2 regions of the Paenibacillus sp. UNC217MF genome follow, and region 1 is predicted to be linked to the other one. Evidence: predicted binding sites of a transcription regulator. Region 1 holds the regulator's gene; the other holds the start of a gene.
What was found. Region 1 encodes LexA, which represses DNA repair genes until DNA is damaged. Its sites were predicted from a motif close to CGAACATATGTTCG; they were not measured.

Region 1 (7,769 bases):
CGCTCTCCATTCAGCTTCTCCTGCTGCAAATCAGGCGATCCGTTCGTTAACAACAATAGTGGATATTGCGCAATCAATTGTCGCAGCACCTCATAAGTCTCATCGTACACATACGAACGAGAACGACGTTCACTCATAAATCGCTCCGCCAGCTCGGCACCTAATGCATCATCAGGTTGACCAGCGGCTTGAAGACCTTGTGTCCATGCAGATTGTCGATACATCGGCGCAAGCTGTTCCAACAATCGAAATTCAGGATGTTCTCCCTCTGCAAATCTCCCCCACAGCGCTTCAAAGGGATTAATCCCAATATTCTGTGTGAAAGGATAAGTCTCATAAGAGGCAAACAATTCACGAGCAGCTTGACGAACCAATGCTTCCAATTGTTCTACATTGACCCCAGTCTTATCTTGCGCGTATTTACAAGTTGCAGCAAAAGCTTCCTCAACACAACGCTCATCCCATAACAAAGTATCATCCAGGTCGAACAGTACAGCACGAATAGCCAAGTTTCATCTCTCCCATCACAGCGACAATGATAACGAATCCTCTATATCGGATTTCTCTATTTTTTCGAGTCTTTCTTCGATGTATCTTCGAATTCAATCTTATGTTGATTTGCGAAGGAACGAAGACGTTCCCCCATTGCATTCGTATCATAACGATTCAGCACTCGCGAGAAAATCCAATTCGCACCTTTCCCCGTGTGTTCAATAACAACATAACCAGGTTGGATCGCAATTTTCTTCATATCCTTTGCAGACAGAGTACGGAGACGATTCCAGCGAATCGTAGATACCTCACCTGCTCCAACACGAAGAAATGGTCTTCTCAGGAATAATATAATCCCCAATCCGACGTAACACACGATTGTGATCCAATATAGAGTTGGATATTGATTGTCCGTAATGATACCGCCCAACAATCCATACATAATGGCGAAGGCGATTAAAGCGATTGGCATAATGAAGCTGCGTCCTTTAAACTCTTCGTGTGCAGGCTTGCCAGCAGCGAACGTCGGCTTGCCTTGCTTCATTCGCTGTTTGTTTAACTTTTCACTATTTTGACGGACTTTACGTTCCCAACTGCGAGACATGAATTCGCAACCCCCTGTATAGTAAACGAATAATGTGAATCCATCGTTATCGATGAAGGTTCATTTAATGAACGATCCCGTTCGATCCAGAGTTATCTGTTCCTTCTTCATCTTCTACATAGCGAATAGTGTCTAATTGATTGCGTACCTGCTTGCGGAATAGAACCAAATATTCCTCGCGCAGTTTCGCGCGTTCTTCCATTTCCTCATCGCTCAGCCCAACTGTCTTATGTTTGCGGGCCAATTCATTAATTCGTGCAATAAGCTTGTCGATATTCATCAGGTACCTCCATGTGTGTAAGCATATGTTCTACTTTGACATGGAGGTAACAGCTTGTCAAGCAAGCAGCAAGAAAGCTTTTATATCGCAAAAAAGAGGCCTCTTCGGGCCTCCTACCTTCTGCTCTTATGTATAGGAATGCAAAGCTTCTCAACCGTAAATTCGACAATGACCCCGACTCATCGGATCGGAACGAGCAATACTTCTCCTGCCGGTAAGATATCACCTTTCAATTGATTCATCTCAACGATTTCATATATAAACTGACGCGTATCCGTATGTTCTGGCTTATAAGAGGATGCAATCCCCCAGAGTGTATCTCCAGGCTGAACAAGTACGCGCTCCACAGCAGCTCCATTTACAATTTCCGTTTGGCTATCATCCATGCCAAGCGCTTGAACAATGCTTCCACAAGTAATGAACAACAATACAATCAGGCTCATGATGAATCGAACACGTAAAGGAAACAAACGCTTCTTCTGAATAGGTTGTGAAGCTGTTGTCGACACCTTATAGATTGAACGATATGTTGTATACATCATAAATGACTCATCTCCCAAACACTTGTTCTGTTATCTTGTATAATTTAATCTAACACGAACACACGTTTGAGTCAATGCCTTTTTAGAACGTTCGTTCCCCTTTTTATATTATCGAAAAATAAGCATTTAGCCTCATTTAACTTTCTCTTGTTTCTCTCTCGTAATTTACGAACTTCTCACAATCTTTTTCTTCAGAATCTTTAGAACTTATGTTTGTACGAACGGAGGTTCTGTGGTATAATTTTGTCAAAAGAGTATTCATTGGAGTTGATACCCTTGTCTAAAATATCAAGTCGTCAACAAGCTATCCTTGATTTTATACGTGATGAAGTTCGAGCTAAAGGTTATCCGCCTTCTGTTCGTGAAATAGGCGAAGCCGTTGGTCTAGCATCCAGTTCCACTGTTCACGGTCATCTTGATCGACTCGAGAAGAAGGGATTCATTCGACGTGACCCTACGAAGCCTCGTGCTATTGAACTGCTTAGCCATGATCAATCTGAACGTTCAACAGACTTCTCTCGCTCCTTCGCACGCGTGCCGGTCGTTGGGAAAGTAACTGCAGGCGAGCCAATTACCGCAACAGAGAATATTGAAGATTACTTCCCTCTTCCTATGCATATGGTGGGAGATGACGAGAATGTATTCATGTTGTCGGTCATGGGTAATAGTATGATTGAGGCTGGTATACATAATGGCGACTTTGTCATCGTGCGTCAGCAGCAGACAGCGAACAACGGTGATATCGTGGTAGCCATGACTGAAGAAGATGAAGCAACGGTTAAGACTTTCTATCGTGAGAAGGATCATATCCGCTTGCAGCCTGAGAATCCAACCTATGAACCGATTCGCTTACAGCATGTAACGATTCTGGGCAAAGTTATTGGTTTGTTCCGTGATTTTCATTAAGACATTACATTGATGCCTCGTTCTCTTCTTTTTAAGAAGGGAGCGAGGCATTTTTGCTTTCTTATTATTTCATATCATTTGCTGAACAGTACCTGAACAATCTCATCTAGAAAAGAAGCTTCATAAAATTCGACTTTCTCTCCTTATCTTCATCGAAACAACCTCACCACTGTTCACTCTTATAAACCCTAATCGTTCGAGAGATTTATACCACATCGAATATATACACACATCAACTTTAGCAATAAATATTTATTGTATAACAATAATTTTTTATTGACTAAAAGTATTTATTTGAATAGGATAATACCTAATGATACACCTCGTATAACTGTTCAAAATTCATTTTCACGAACACAAGGTAGGAGATAACTATGAATAACTTTTTCAAACTAAAATCATTCCTCAATTTTGGCTGGCACCAGGCAATGTCCTGCTTGTTCCCCGCTTATATTTTCGCGATGTTGGCACTCACGAAGATCATAGACATTCCATTTATGCATCGCTATGATTTCCTATTGCTTGTTTGTATCTTGGCGCAGGTTCTAATGATCCGGTTTGGGATAGAAACAATGGATGAATGTAAAGTAATCTGTATGTTCCATTTCATCGGTCTTGCACTTGAAATATTTAAAATCCACATGGGATCATGGGGCTATCCGGAAGACGGTTGGTCTAAAATACTGGGTGTTCCTCTATATAGCGGATTTATGTACGCAAGTGTGGCAAGTTACTTATGTCAAGCGTGGCGACGACTGCAGGTCAAGGTAAATCGATACCCTTCTGCTTGGTTAACGATTCCGCTAGGTGCGGCGATTTACTTCAACTTCATGACTCATCACTTCATTTACGATTTGCGTTGGGTTTTGATGATTTTGCTATTCGTCATCTTCTTTAGAACCTACGTGGAATATACCGTATTAGGCGTGACACGAAGAATGCCGATTGTTCTGTCGTTCGTCTTAATCGGATTTTTTATATGGGTGGCTGAAAACATCGGGACTTTCTTGGGCGCATGGTATTATCCACATCAGACGAACGGCTGGAATCTCGTAAAGTGGGGAAAATTCAGCTCATGGTTTTTGCTTGTCATCGTTTCCTTCATGATCGTCGCCCATCTGAAGCATGTAAAAGGAGGACACTTCAAGAGAAATAGTCATACTCGCTTCAATGAGTCGACATTTCAGAAGTAAAACGCAATCTTTTAAATACAAAAGCAAAAAACCTAGAGCCCTAACAGCTCTAGGTTTTGTTACAGTATTCCTTGAATTGCTACTAAAAACTCATATAAGAAATACCCCGCGAACCCAAATAAAATCAGTCCTGCGATAATAGACATCCGCTTAATCATAGTTCGGCTCATTACTCTTCTCGTGACAGCCACAATGGCAAGCAACCCAACATCATGGAGGAGGATACCAGCTAATATTCCTGCACCTACGATTAGAAATTTAGCCGGTTGTGTCGTATCATACGAATCAGATAGCACCGCACCAAAAACGGAAATCCAAAACACAAGATTACCTGGCGATATAGCGACGAGCAGTCCATTTCGGTAGGAACTGAAAAATGATGCATTCGGTTTATCGCCAGCCAATGTAATGCCTTGATCCGAGTTTTTGATGGAATCATAGCCTAAATAAATTAAAAAACATGCTCCGATGAGCCACATAGGGATTTGAATAACAGGGATGGCAAGCACGGAAGCCAAGCCCATATATAAGGCAACGATTAATAGAAAATCAATGGTCATTCCACCTAATCCAACAGCCCAGCCATGCATAAAACCCTTTTTCATCCCTTGCTTCGTCATTTCAACGGTCATGGCGCCTACAGGCATTGCAACGGCAAGCCCCGCTAGTAAATACGTGAAGAAAAGATTCAATTTCCAACACTACTTTCTATATGTAATAGTTGCTAGTCAATATACACTATACTATATAAATACATAATATTATATATTTATGCATGACAAACTTGAAAATATTTAGGCAAGTTGACATATACTAAAAATGAACCACTATTGATATGTATGTAAGAGAACCAAATACTTCATCATATTTAACTACTCAAAAGCTCCATTTGAGCGCATTTCTTCTTCCGATAAATTCTGAGATAAATTCGTTACAATCGTTCCTGGGTGATCAGATAATGCACTACATTAAATTCCTTACCTCGTTTAACCAACTCAACTGCAAATAATGTTATATATCGATTATATTCCCATCTGTGAACTTGCGTTCTATTTAAGTACGCTATTTCATCCAAGTGATATAACTGAGCAAACAGCCAATTCCCCTAACATGTAGGAAATTGGCTGTTTATCTTTTACACAATATCTTAGCGTAGGGTTGAATGTATAAAGTTAATACTCTATTGGGTACAACAAACAATCAGCTTAGAAATAGTTCATACTCATTGCATCACGTATTTCTAACATCGTTTCTTTTGCTACAAGGCGTGCTTTTTCTGTACCCGACATAAGAATTTCATCGATCTTTTTGGGTTCGTTTTGATACATTCTTCTCCGTTCTCTCATTGGTTCAAGTAAATGGTTGATACTTTGCGATATCTTTCGTTTGCACTCCATACATCCAATCTGCCCCTTTTTACAACTTTCATAAATCTCATCGGAGCCTTCTTTACGAAATGCTTGATGATAAGCGTAGACTGGGCAAATTTCAGGATGTCCGATATCCGTTTTATGGATCCGCGCAGGATCAGTTGTCGCTTTCTTTAGCTTCTCACTAACCTCTTCTTGAGTGGAGTCCAAATTGATCGAGTTACCTAGACTTTTGCTCATTTTATTATTTCCATCTAATCCGACCAGTCGTGGAACATCACCTACAAGTGGTTTTGGTTCCACTAACACAGGTTTATAAAGTTGGTTAAACCGCCGGACAATTTTCCTTGTTTGTTCGATATGAGGAACTTGGTCTTCTCCTACTGGAACCAAAGTCGCCTTACAAAAGGTAATATCAGCCGCCTGGCTTACGGGGTAGCCCAGGAATCCGTAATACATATCATGGAATCCACGTTCTGTGGCTTCCGCTTTTATAGTAGGATTGTGACGTAACGAATTGACCGTAACAAACATGGAAAAATAAGTGGTTAACTCAGCAATCTCTGGGATCAAACTCTGAATAAATATTGTTGCGCTATCAGGGTTAATACCTGCTGATAAATAGTCCAATGCCACATTGCGCAAGTTTTGTTTAATTGATTCAGGTTTTTCAAAATGAGTAGTCAGGGCTTGAACATCTGCAAGTATTAAAAAAGTTTCGTATTGGTTTTGCAACTCCACACGATTTTTTAAACTGCCAACGTAATGGCCAAGGTGCAGTTTTCCTGTAATCCGATCGCCTGTCAAAATTCGTTCTTTCACTTATGTTCCTCCTCATAATGTTATTTCTGAAATGCAATCTTGTGATCCACCAACCATCATCCATGGCCATCACCCCTTTCAAGTAATATAAAAAAACCTCGCCCAATAAAGGACGAGGTTTTCGTGGTACCACCTTTTTAATCGCTGTTAGCGATTCACTCTAAAGTACGGCAAGATGGTTTAACCATCAATACGATACTCCTCTCATGATAACGGAGAGAGAATCCCGGCAAAGCCTACTCAATTCAGCGGAGCGATTCAGAAGCCCATTCGGCATCAGGTGAGGATCGGTTCACAGCATCCACCGACTCTCTGAACCTCATTATCTGATACGTACTTGCTCTTCATCAACATCGTTGATCCGTTCATATATAATTGAAAGTATTATAATGGATAACAATCAGTAAATCAAATAAAATTGCATCTTTCGCAGCTCGTTGGGAATCATTTGATTGAATCGATCCAAATACTGTTGTATTTACGAAGGATCCCGCTATGGATGAATTTAGGGGATAATGGAAAATTACATCTAGGAAAAAGAAATAAGAGCCGGGGGATGCCCATACGGCTCTTATTTGCTTACCGGTGTGCCAGCACAACACCAGTATTTCAAACAGATTTGCAGTGTACAGATACAGAGCTATGAAATCAGTCTACTTAGATGCTAAAAAATAAATGAACGGGAAATGATAACCAACAAAATGAACAAGACCAAGATTACACCAATCGAAGTGAAACCTCCAAATCCACATGAGAAACCTCCAACAACTTCACCCATATGCGTTAACCTCCTCTCGTTTGGCACATTTACATCGTATAAATGTTACCTTCATTCTGACCCGGCTATTTCCTATACTGAATTAATTAGGCGGTGTTGCCCCTTCAAAGGGTAGAATTCCACGACTCCGTCCATTGAATTGGCTCTTATTCGAACTGGCCTTTATGCCCCCTCGACAACAGGATATTCAAGTTATCAATACTGAAGATGCGTCATTAGTAAATTTGATCCTCGTGAAATGCCTATGGGGGAATTGTGTGAGCTCAGATCATTTTATCAAATTAACAAAAGCTGCCACAGAGTACGATGACCAACAAAATAAACAGAACCAATATTATGGCTGTAGAAGTAAAGCGATGATGATGACCAATTTCACTCATTTGAGATGCCCTCCTCTCGCTAGATACAATACATATAGTATTAAGGTAGTTATGTGCGTGTCTCGGCTATACCCTATTCATTGTAAAAAATACTAAGATCCACAGACTTCCGTTCCCGCAGTGCTTTATTAAGCCTGTTTCATATTCCGCTATAAACCATGCTCATTGTTTTTGGATAGACACCGTATTCAACTCCCGATTCCAAGCTATCATCAGATAGCCTACAGCTTCTATGCACCGACACATAGGTAAAACGACCTAACAAGTGCGCTTATACAGCTCATTCTCTACTTCAACATCGGCTACCTACTTGCCTCATTTTATGGACTGTAGAAAGTGCCGATTACTTCTTGACCCATTCTCGAAAGGTCGATTAATCCCTCACTATCAAAACCAACGAAG
Region 2 (7,769 bases), on a different contig from region 1:
CATTGGTTAGTTCCCTCCTGTAATGTTACAGATCTTCTTGGTTCCTCCGTTATCAATATAATACAAACAAGCTTGGAATTCAAACGATTTCCAACTTTTTTAAATGATTTGGAAATTATTATTCGTCGCCTGATTCATGCAGCGTATCCGTCTGGAGTGAAGTCCCTCGTACACGATGGTTGCGAAGCAATGAGGATGGATCATCCCCTATCATTCCTAACGTAACAATCGCATTCTCTCCATATTTATCTCGAATCCGATCCATCGTCTCTATCAATTGCTCCCGCTTCGGCTGCCGCTCGAAGTCGAACAGATCCAACTGAACGGCTGCCTCTTGCTTCGGTACTAGATTTTGACCCGTAATCCCCAGCAGTCGAATAGGGCTGCCTGAAGTCCAATGTCGTTCATAGAGCTTCCATGCTTCATCCAACAAGATGTCCGCATCATCTGTCGGCCCTTGAAGCGTGCTCGACCTCGTAATCGTCTTCATTTCCGGATTACGAATCGTAAGCTGCACCGTTTGCGCCATCAACTTCTGCTTCCTGATCCGACGAGCAACTTGATCAGCCAAGTTCAGCAGAACCCTTCTTACTTCTTCCTTCGATTCCACATCCCTAGGCAAAGTGGTCGTATGACCGATCGATTTGCTCTGTTCGCGTTCCGCCTTCACCTGCCCGTCATCCAAACCATGTGCCGCCTGCTTCATCCAATGTCCCTGTATGCCAAATAAAGAAACAAGTCTCCCCTCATCAGCATGGGCAAGCTCTCCGATGGTTCGTATTCCTGCCCGTGACAGCTTATCTGCAGTCTTCCGCCCAATGCCGAACAACTCCCCGCATGGCCTGTGCCACAATTGCTGAGGTACATCTCGGATTCGAAGGATCGTTATGCCGTTTGGCTTCTTCATATCAGAGGCCATCTTCGCCAGCAGCTTATTAGGCGCGACACCTATAGAGCAAGGCAAACTTAATTCTTCCCGGATTCGTGTCTGAAGTTCATTCGCGATATCGAGCGGTGTTCCGAATATTTTGGATCCAGTAATATCCATATAACACTCATCAATCGATACCACTTCCACCAGTGGGGTATAGCTGCGTGCAATGTCTATAAAGGCTCTCGAGTACTTCCGATATAAATAAAAATCTGGACGAATGACAATCAAGTGAGGACATAGCCGCATCGCCTGCTTTACATGCATTCCTGTTCGAATACCAAGCTTACGGGCTGCATAAGAACAAGTAACAATGATCCCCTTGCGCAATTCCATACTTCCTGCAACTGCTGTTGGCTTCCCCAGATACTTCTCCGGCTCCTCTGCGGCATGTACAGAGCAATAGAAGGCATTCATATCGAGATGCAGAATGACGCGACCCTTGGTCGGATAATATTGTTGTATGTTATCACGCGAGGTTTCGTTCTCGTTCATACACTGTCCTCCTTCCTAACATATTAATGATACCTCTCATCCATAATTTAATTGTAAAATATATACAGATTCGTTAATCGATCAATTCATCTATTCGAACAATTGTTCTTCCTAATTCTTAAGCTTACCGATATCTCTGATCGGTTGCAAGCCTCATTCAAGACTCCCGTTGGAAAAAAAACAGTGATTCATTTATGAAAATACGTCTATACAAGCAAAAAAGCAGTGCTATAATAGGGAAATAGTTATTTCCATATTCATCCTTGCAAAACTGAAGGAGGTTCCGAGAATGTCGAAAGTCATTTCTATTTTTGACACTACACTTCGCGACGGCACCCAAGGCGAAGGGATTAGCTTGTCTGCAGACGATAAGATCAAGATCGCGCGCAAACTTGATGCGCTTGGCGTCACATACATTGAAGGCGGCATTCCAGGCAGCAATGGCAAGGATATAGAATTTTTCAAACGAGTAGCGGCATATTCATGGAATGCGAAGCTAACAGCATTCGGCAGCACTCGCCGCAAAGACTCAATGGCCGAACAGGATTCGAACCTTAATCGGATAATCGAAGCGAACGTTCCTGCCGCAACGCTTGTCGGGAAGTCATGGGACTTCCACGTACACACTGCGCTGCAAACTACGCTGGATGAGAACCTAGCTATGATCTATGATTCCATCGCCTATCTGAAGCGAGCAGGGCTTGAAGTCATGTTGGATGCTGAGCACTTCTTCGACGGATACAAGAACAATACAGAATATGCGCTTGCTGTACTACGCAAGGCGCAAGAAGCCGGAGTTGATTGGGTCGTTATGTGCGATACGAATGGCGGAACGCTTCCTGGCGAGATCGGCAGTATTATTCGTGACGTACACAATCACGTCCAAGTGAAGCTCGGCATTCATACTCATAATGATTGTGAGCTTGCTGTAGCGAACACACTTGCTGCGGTAGAGGCGGGTGTTACCCAAGTGCAGGGCACCATTAACGGATATGGCGAGAGATGCGGCAATGCCAATTTGTGCTCGATCATCCCAACACTTCAATTGAAGATGGGCTATTCTTGTATTGACGCAGAGCAACTACAATCGTTGACACCTGCTGCACGCTATATCAGCGAAATTGCCAACGTCACGATGCCTGTGAATCAGCCTTATGTCGGCAATGCAGCCTTCGCCCACAAGGGTGGAATCCACGTGTCCGCGATTATGAAGGATGCCCGTACCTACGAGCATATCGTGCCTGAGCTGGTTGGCAACAAGCAGCGAATTCTCGTCTCAGAACTAGCAGGGCAGAGCAATGTACTATCCAAAGCACAACAATTGGGCTATGAGCTTGACCCTACGAAGCCTGAAACGAGGGCCATTATGGAGAAAATCAAGGAGCTTGAGCATCAGGGATATCAATTCGAAGGTGCTGACGCTTCGTTGGAGCTGTTGTTGCGCCAGGCTACAGGTCAAGCCGAAGATCCATTTACATTCGAATCTTTCAAAATACTAGTTGAAAAATCTTCATTACGCTCCGTTGTATCGGAAGCGATTGTGAAGCTGCAAATTGATGACGAGTCGATCTACATGGCTGCAGAAGGCAACGGTCCTGTGAACGCTCTCGACAGCGCATTGCGCAAAGCACTGAGCCGTCACTACCCTTCCATCGCCGACATGCACCTCACCGATTACAAGGTAAGGGTGCTCGATGAGAATAATACGACGGCTGCCAAGGTACGCGTGCTTATCGAATCAACAGACTCGCGCAATACGTGGAGTACGGTTGGCGTCTCCAGCAACGTCATCGAAGCGAGCTGGGAAGCACTTATTGACAGTATTCGTTATGCACTCATCGGTCAAGAGAAAGTCGCTACATCCGCTGAACGAAAAGAACAAGTCGGACTCGTCAATCACTAATAAAATGCGATATATCCGGAATACGAAAACAGCCATAACCACTTTAACGAAGAGGTTACGGCTGTTTTCATTTTTCGTTTTTCTATTCCTCTATGACTTGTTGAATCGCTTTTTCTAATTCAGCTGGAGGTCTTATGCCATCGTAACGCTGCCGGATTACCCCATTCTTATCCAGCAATACATTGGTAGGAAATCCAATTCCGTTATACGCCTTGAAAGCTTTCCCCGCGGTATCCAAGAGCACTGGATTCGTGAATCCAAAGGCAGACACGAATTCTTTGGCTCCTTCCTCCGTATCATGAGCGGTCACATTGATCGATACCATCAACAGCTTATCCTTGTATTTATCATGCAGCTTCACTAAATCAGGTGCCTCTGCCTTGCATGGATCGCACCATGAAGCCCAGAAGTTTACAAAAATCGGCTTATCCTGCTTGCCACCAACTGTAATCGGATTCTGACCGCCAAGCACATCCAGTGATATGGACGGTGCTAACTGCCCTACTTGTCCGCCAATCTTAGTCGGTGTGTCATTCATGGAAGCGGTAGTGTCTGACTTATCGTAATTGTTCCATATCGCGATTCCAATGAGCGCAACACTCACTACAAGCAATATTAGACTTTTTTTCATTCTTGATTCTCCTTGTTCGCGTCTTGTTCCGTGTTCATATTGTACCCTTTTTCCAGCAAAAATACGATTCCCCACAATAGCTTTCTGAGCAAACTTACGTATGCCAACCTAATTATGCGGGCACAGTAACGAATAATTGAAATATGACTACTCGCGAAGGAAAGATGATATATGGCATCTCAACAATCAAGGCCATTATGGATTGAATATGCAGCGTTAGCAACTGTCCCGCTTGTTATGGTATTGGGCAATTCCATGCTCGTGCCCATTCTGCCCGAGGTGAAGCGCAATCTCGGATTAACTTCCCTGCAGACAAGCTTCATCATCACCTTGTTCTCACTGTCTGCCGCCATTATTATCCCGGTCGCTGGATACTTATCCGATCGCTATGGCCGCAAGAAGATTATCATACCTGGTCTTCTCATCTATGGGATTGCCGGGGTGTTCACCGGCCTTGGCGCGTTGTGGAACTCCTATCCACTGCTCATTAGTTCACGAGCAGTTCAAGGCTTGGGTGCAGCAGGAACTGCACCTATCGCCATGGCCCTCGTAGGGGATTTGTATAAGGATGCCGAAGAGAGCAAAGCCATGGGCTTAATTGAAGCATCGAACGGAGCTGGCAAAGTTATTAGTCCGATTCTTGGCGCTGCGCTTGCTCTCTGGACATGGACCGCTCCTTTTTTTGCATTCCCATGTTTTTGCGCGCTCTCGCTTGTGGCCATTATCTGGCTCATTAAAGAGCCCAAACGCCAAAAGGAGCCAACCCCACTCAAAACTTATTTGCATAATGTCGGCTCCATATTTAAGAAAATGGGACGATGGCTCATCCCCGCATTTTTTGCAGGGTCGCTCGCCTTATTCATTTTGTTTGGCATTTTGATTTATCTATCCGATATATTAGAGGAAAAGCCGTATTCCATCCAAGGCGTTGTGAAGGGTCTTGTACTGGCAATCCCTTTGCTTGGCATCGTAACGACTGCATTTATCACAGGCAGCGTAATCAAGAAGAACGGCATACTTATCCGGCGAATGATGATCATCGGGCTTGTTCTTATGTCTCTGTCATTGGGACTCACCATTATGTTCCATAAGCAGGTCTATTGGTTCATTGCGTTAATTACAATAAGTAGTATAGGTACTGGCATGCTGCTGCCTTGTCTCAATACGATGATTACGGGCAGCGTGGAGAAGGCTGAGCGCGGCATGATTACATCGCTATACAGCAGCCTGCGATTTTTCGGCGTAGCCCTGGGTCCTCCCCTGTTCACTTGGATGATGAGCAAGTCACTTCAGATCATTTTTATCTCGGTGACAGCTCTATCCATCATTGCCCTTGTACTCGTCTGTCTCTTTATTAAGCCGGATGCGAAGGTTCAATGATCATTCCCATCATCCCCTAAATAAGATAAGCGAAGTCTCGGAGCGGACACCATTCTATGGCCGCTCCTTTCTGCCATTTCTCGCTAAGTTGAACCCTGCTTCAGGAAAGAATGTAAATTGTCATATTAATGCCATGTTCAAACAGAAATTTTAGAACCATAACGTTTGACTGTATGGTTTGCAATCTTGTATCATAGAATGAATAAGTGAGGTGATGACGATGGGGGCTACTAACAAGTTAATACGAATCGGAGAGCTGGCACGCGCCGCGAATGTAAGTCAACGAACGATTGACTATTACACGACGATAGGCCTGATTGAACCGGTGAAGCGCACAAATACAAACTATCGTCTGTACAGTCATGAAACGATTGAACGAATCGAACGTATTAATCAATTAAAACAAGAAAAGTATAGTCTCGATGAAATCAAGCTTTACTTCTCGCAATTGAACAGCGTGACTGCAGAACGTGAATTGGAAGAACGACTTACCGAATTGCAAATCCATTTGCAAAAGCTCGAACGTGAAGCAAAAGAGCTCAGCCCAATGCTGGATAAGCTCAAACCAACACAAGCGCAGTCATTGTTCAATCGTCTCGCAGCTCAAAGCGCGGCTTGTGTAGAGGTACTGCTCACATTGATCGATAAGGGCAACAATCACTTTATGATGTAAGTTAGATTGCTGCTTGACCGTACTCTTGATGTTTAGGAGGTTTGTACATGCTATTTTTTCACCCGATGGATTTCTTGATTCTAATCGCTTTTGGGCTCTCAATTTGGGCGCAGTTCCGCGTTAAAGGAACCTTTCAACGCTTTGCTCAAGTAAGAGCAATGAGTGGTCTAACTGGTTACGAGGCAGCGCGCCGCATGCTGGACGCGAATGGCCTGCATGATGTTCCAATCGAGCCGATTCAAGGTGCGCTTACTGACCATTACGACCCGATTAACCGTGTTGTACGTTTGTCCGAACCCGTATATTATGAGAACTCAATCTCTGCAATCTCAGTAGCATGCCATGAAATCGGCCATGCGATTCAGCACCAGCAGTCCTATCCGATGCTTGTTCTGCGCCATCGCATGTTCCCATTAGTTAATTTCTCATCTGGTATTGCGCCTTTCATGTTGATCGCAGGCTTCCTCTTCCAATGGAGCAATTTGATTCTGTTAGGGATTATTTTCTTCTCTGCAGCGGTATTGTTCCAGCTTGTTACCTTGCCAGTTGAGTTCGATGCAAGCAGACGTGCACGCGATCTGATGATCGCTGAAGGATTCGTAACGAACGAAGAAGAGCGTGGCGTAGCGAAGGTTCTTAACGCAGCGGCATTAACCTACGTTGCAGCAGCTGCCATTTCTGTACTGGAACTATTGAAGTACATTATGATCTTTACAAATCGCAACGACTAATCTCGAACGTGAGCCATTGATCCAAGAATCGAAGAGCCCCATTCCTATGCGGATACGCATGGAATGGGGCTCTTCTGTATCATGACAAGCCTATTTATGATGAGCTAGCAGAAGATGAAGCCGCCGCTGTTTTAGCTAGTTGCTGTAAGTCGTGCTGAGCAAAATATTGAAGTAAAAAGGCATGGAATGTATGCGCGACAAGAGGCAATTTCTCCCCTGATCGGCGTATGATGCCTATTGTTCTCGTTACTTCCGGCTTTACAACCCGAACTCTGGCAGGCTGAAGCTCAGAAGTATGTTGAAGCGCCATGTCCGGCAATAAACTCACTCCCATACCAGCAGCGACAAGTCCCCTTATGGTTTCAGTCTCCTCACCTTCGAAGCCAATACGCGGCGTAAAGCCCGCTTCGATGCAAGCATCCCATACAATGGGACGTAGGGAATACCCTGGACTAAACAGAACAAAAGTATCTTCTTTCAGCTGCGTCAATGTGATTTCTTGTTCATTCGACAACGGGTGATTTGGCGGCAAGATTGCAAACAATTCCTCGGTCAACACAATCTCTCCGGTTACATGCTCACACTCCTTCGGGAAAGGAGAAATGAACGCGAGATCCACTTCGCCGGATACGATATCCCGGATTAGTGACGGATACATGCCTTGCTTGAAACGAAACTTTACATTCGGATGACGCTTGCGGAATTCTGCTACGATGCTAGGAATGAGATGCACACCTAGACTATGGGGGAACCCAATCCGAACTTCCCCCAACTCTGGATCCATAAACTCTTGCACTTCTTGAATCGATCGCTCAAGATCCTTCAAGATTTCCTCCGCCCGCTTGCAGAACAATTGACCAACAGGTGTTAACTGAAGGTTCCGTCCCTTCTGAAGGAACAACTTAACGCCTAGTTCTTCCTCTAGTTGATGGATTTGCCGGCTGACGGCGGATTGCGCCACATGCAGTTCTTCAGCAGCTTGCGTGACATGCTCTTTTTGCGCCACTTTCACAAAGTAGTGCAAT

Region 2: BP95_RS0129045 (DNA polymerase IV) is a predicted target of LexA. The motif match lies at 1,522-1,535, and genes of this name have one in related genera.

The regions. Positions count from the first base shown of each region.
Region 1 is NZ_KK366027.1:782,958-790,726, forward strand. It holds gene BP95_RS0119485 (HAD family hydrolase) at 1-509, opposite strand, end outside; gene BP95_RS0119490 (hypothetical protein) at 566-1,096, opposite strand; gene BP95_RS0119495 (DUF896 domain-containing protein) at 1,161-1,376, opposite strand; gene BP95_RS0119500 (LysM peptidoglycan-binding domain-containing protein) at 1,556-1,918, opposite strand; gene lexA (transcriptional repressor LexA) at 2,195-2,824, shown strand; gene BP95_RS0119510 (DUF817 domain-containing protein) at 3,199-4,017, shown strand; gene BP95_RS0119515 (LysE family translocator) at 4,077-4,709, opposite strand; gene trpS (tryptophan--tRNA ligase) at 5,223-6,209, opposite strand; T-box leader at 6,315-6,569, opposite strand; gene BP95_RS34060 (hypothetical protein) at 6,874-6,987, opposite strand.
Region 2 is NZ_KK366031.1:135,274-143,042, reverse strand. It holds gene BP95_RS0129050 (ferredoxin) at 1-3, opposite strand, end outside; gene BP95_RS0129045 (DNA polymerase IV) at 119-1,426, opposite strand; gene cimA (citramalate synthase) at 1,716-3,329, shown strand; gene BP95_RS0129035 (TlpA family protein disulfide reductase) at 3,412-3,960, opposite strand; gene BP95_RS0129025 (MFS transporter) at 4,132-5,340, shown strand; gene BP95_RS0129020 (helix-turn-helix domain-containing protein) at 5,561-6,013, shown strand; gene BP95_RS0129015 (zinc metallopeptidase) at 6,061-6,744, shown strand; gene BP95_RS0129010 (glutamate biosynthesis transcriptional regulator GltC) at 6,839-7,769, opposite strand, start outside.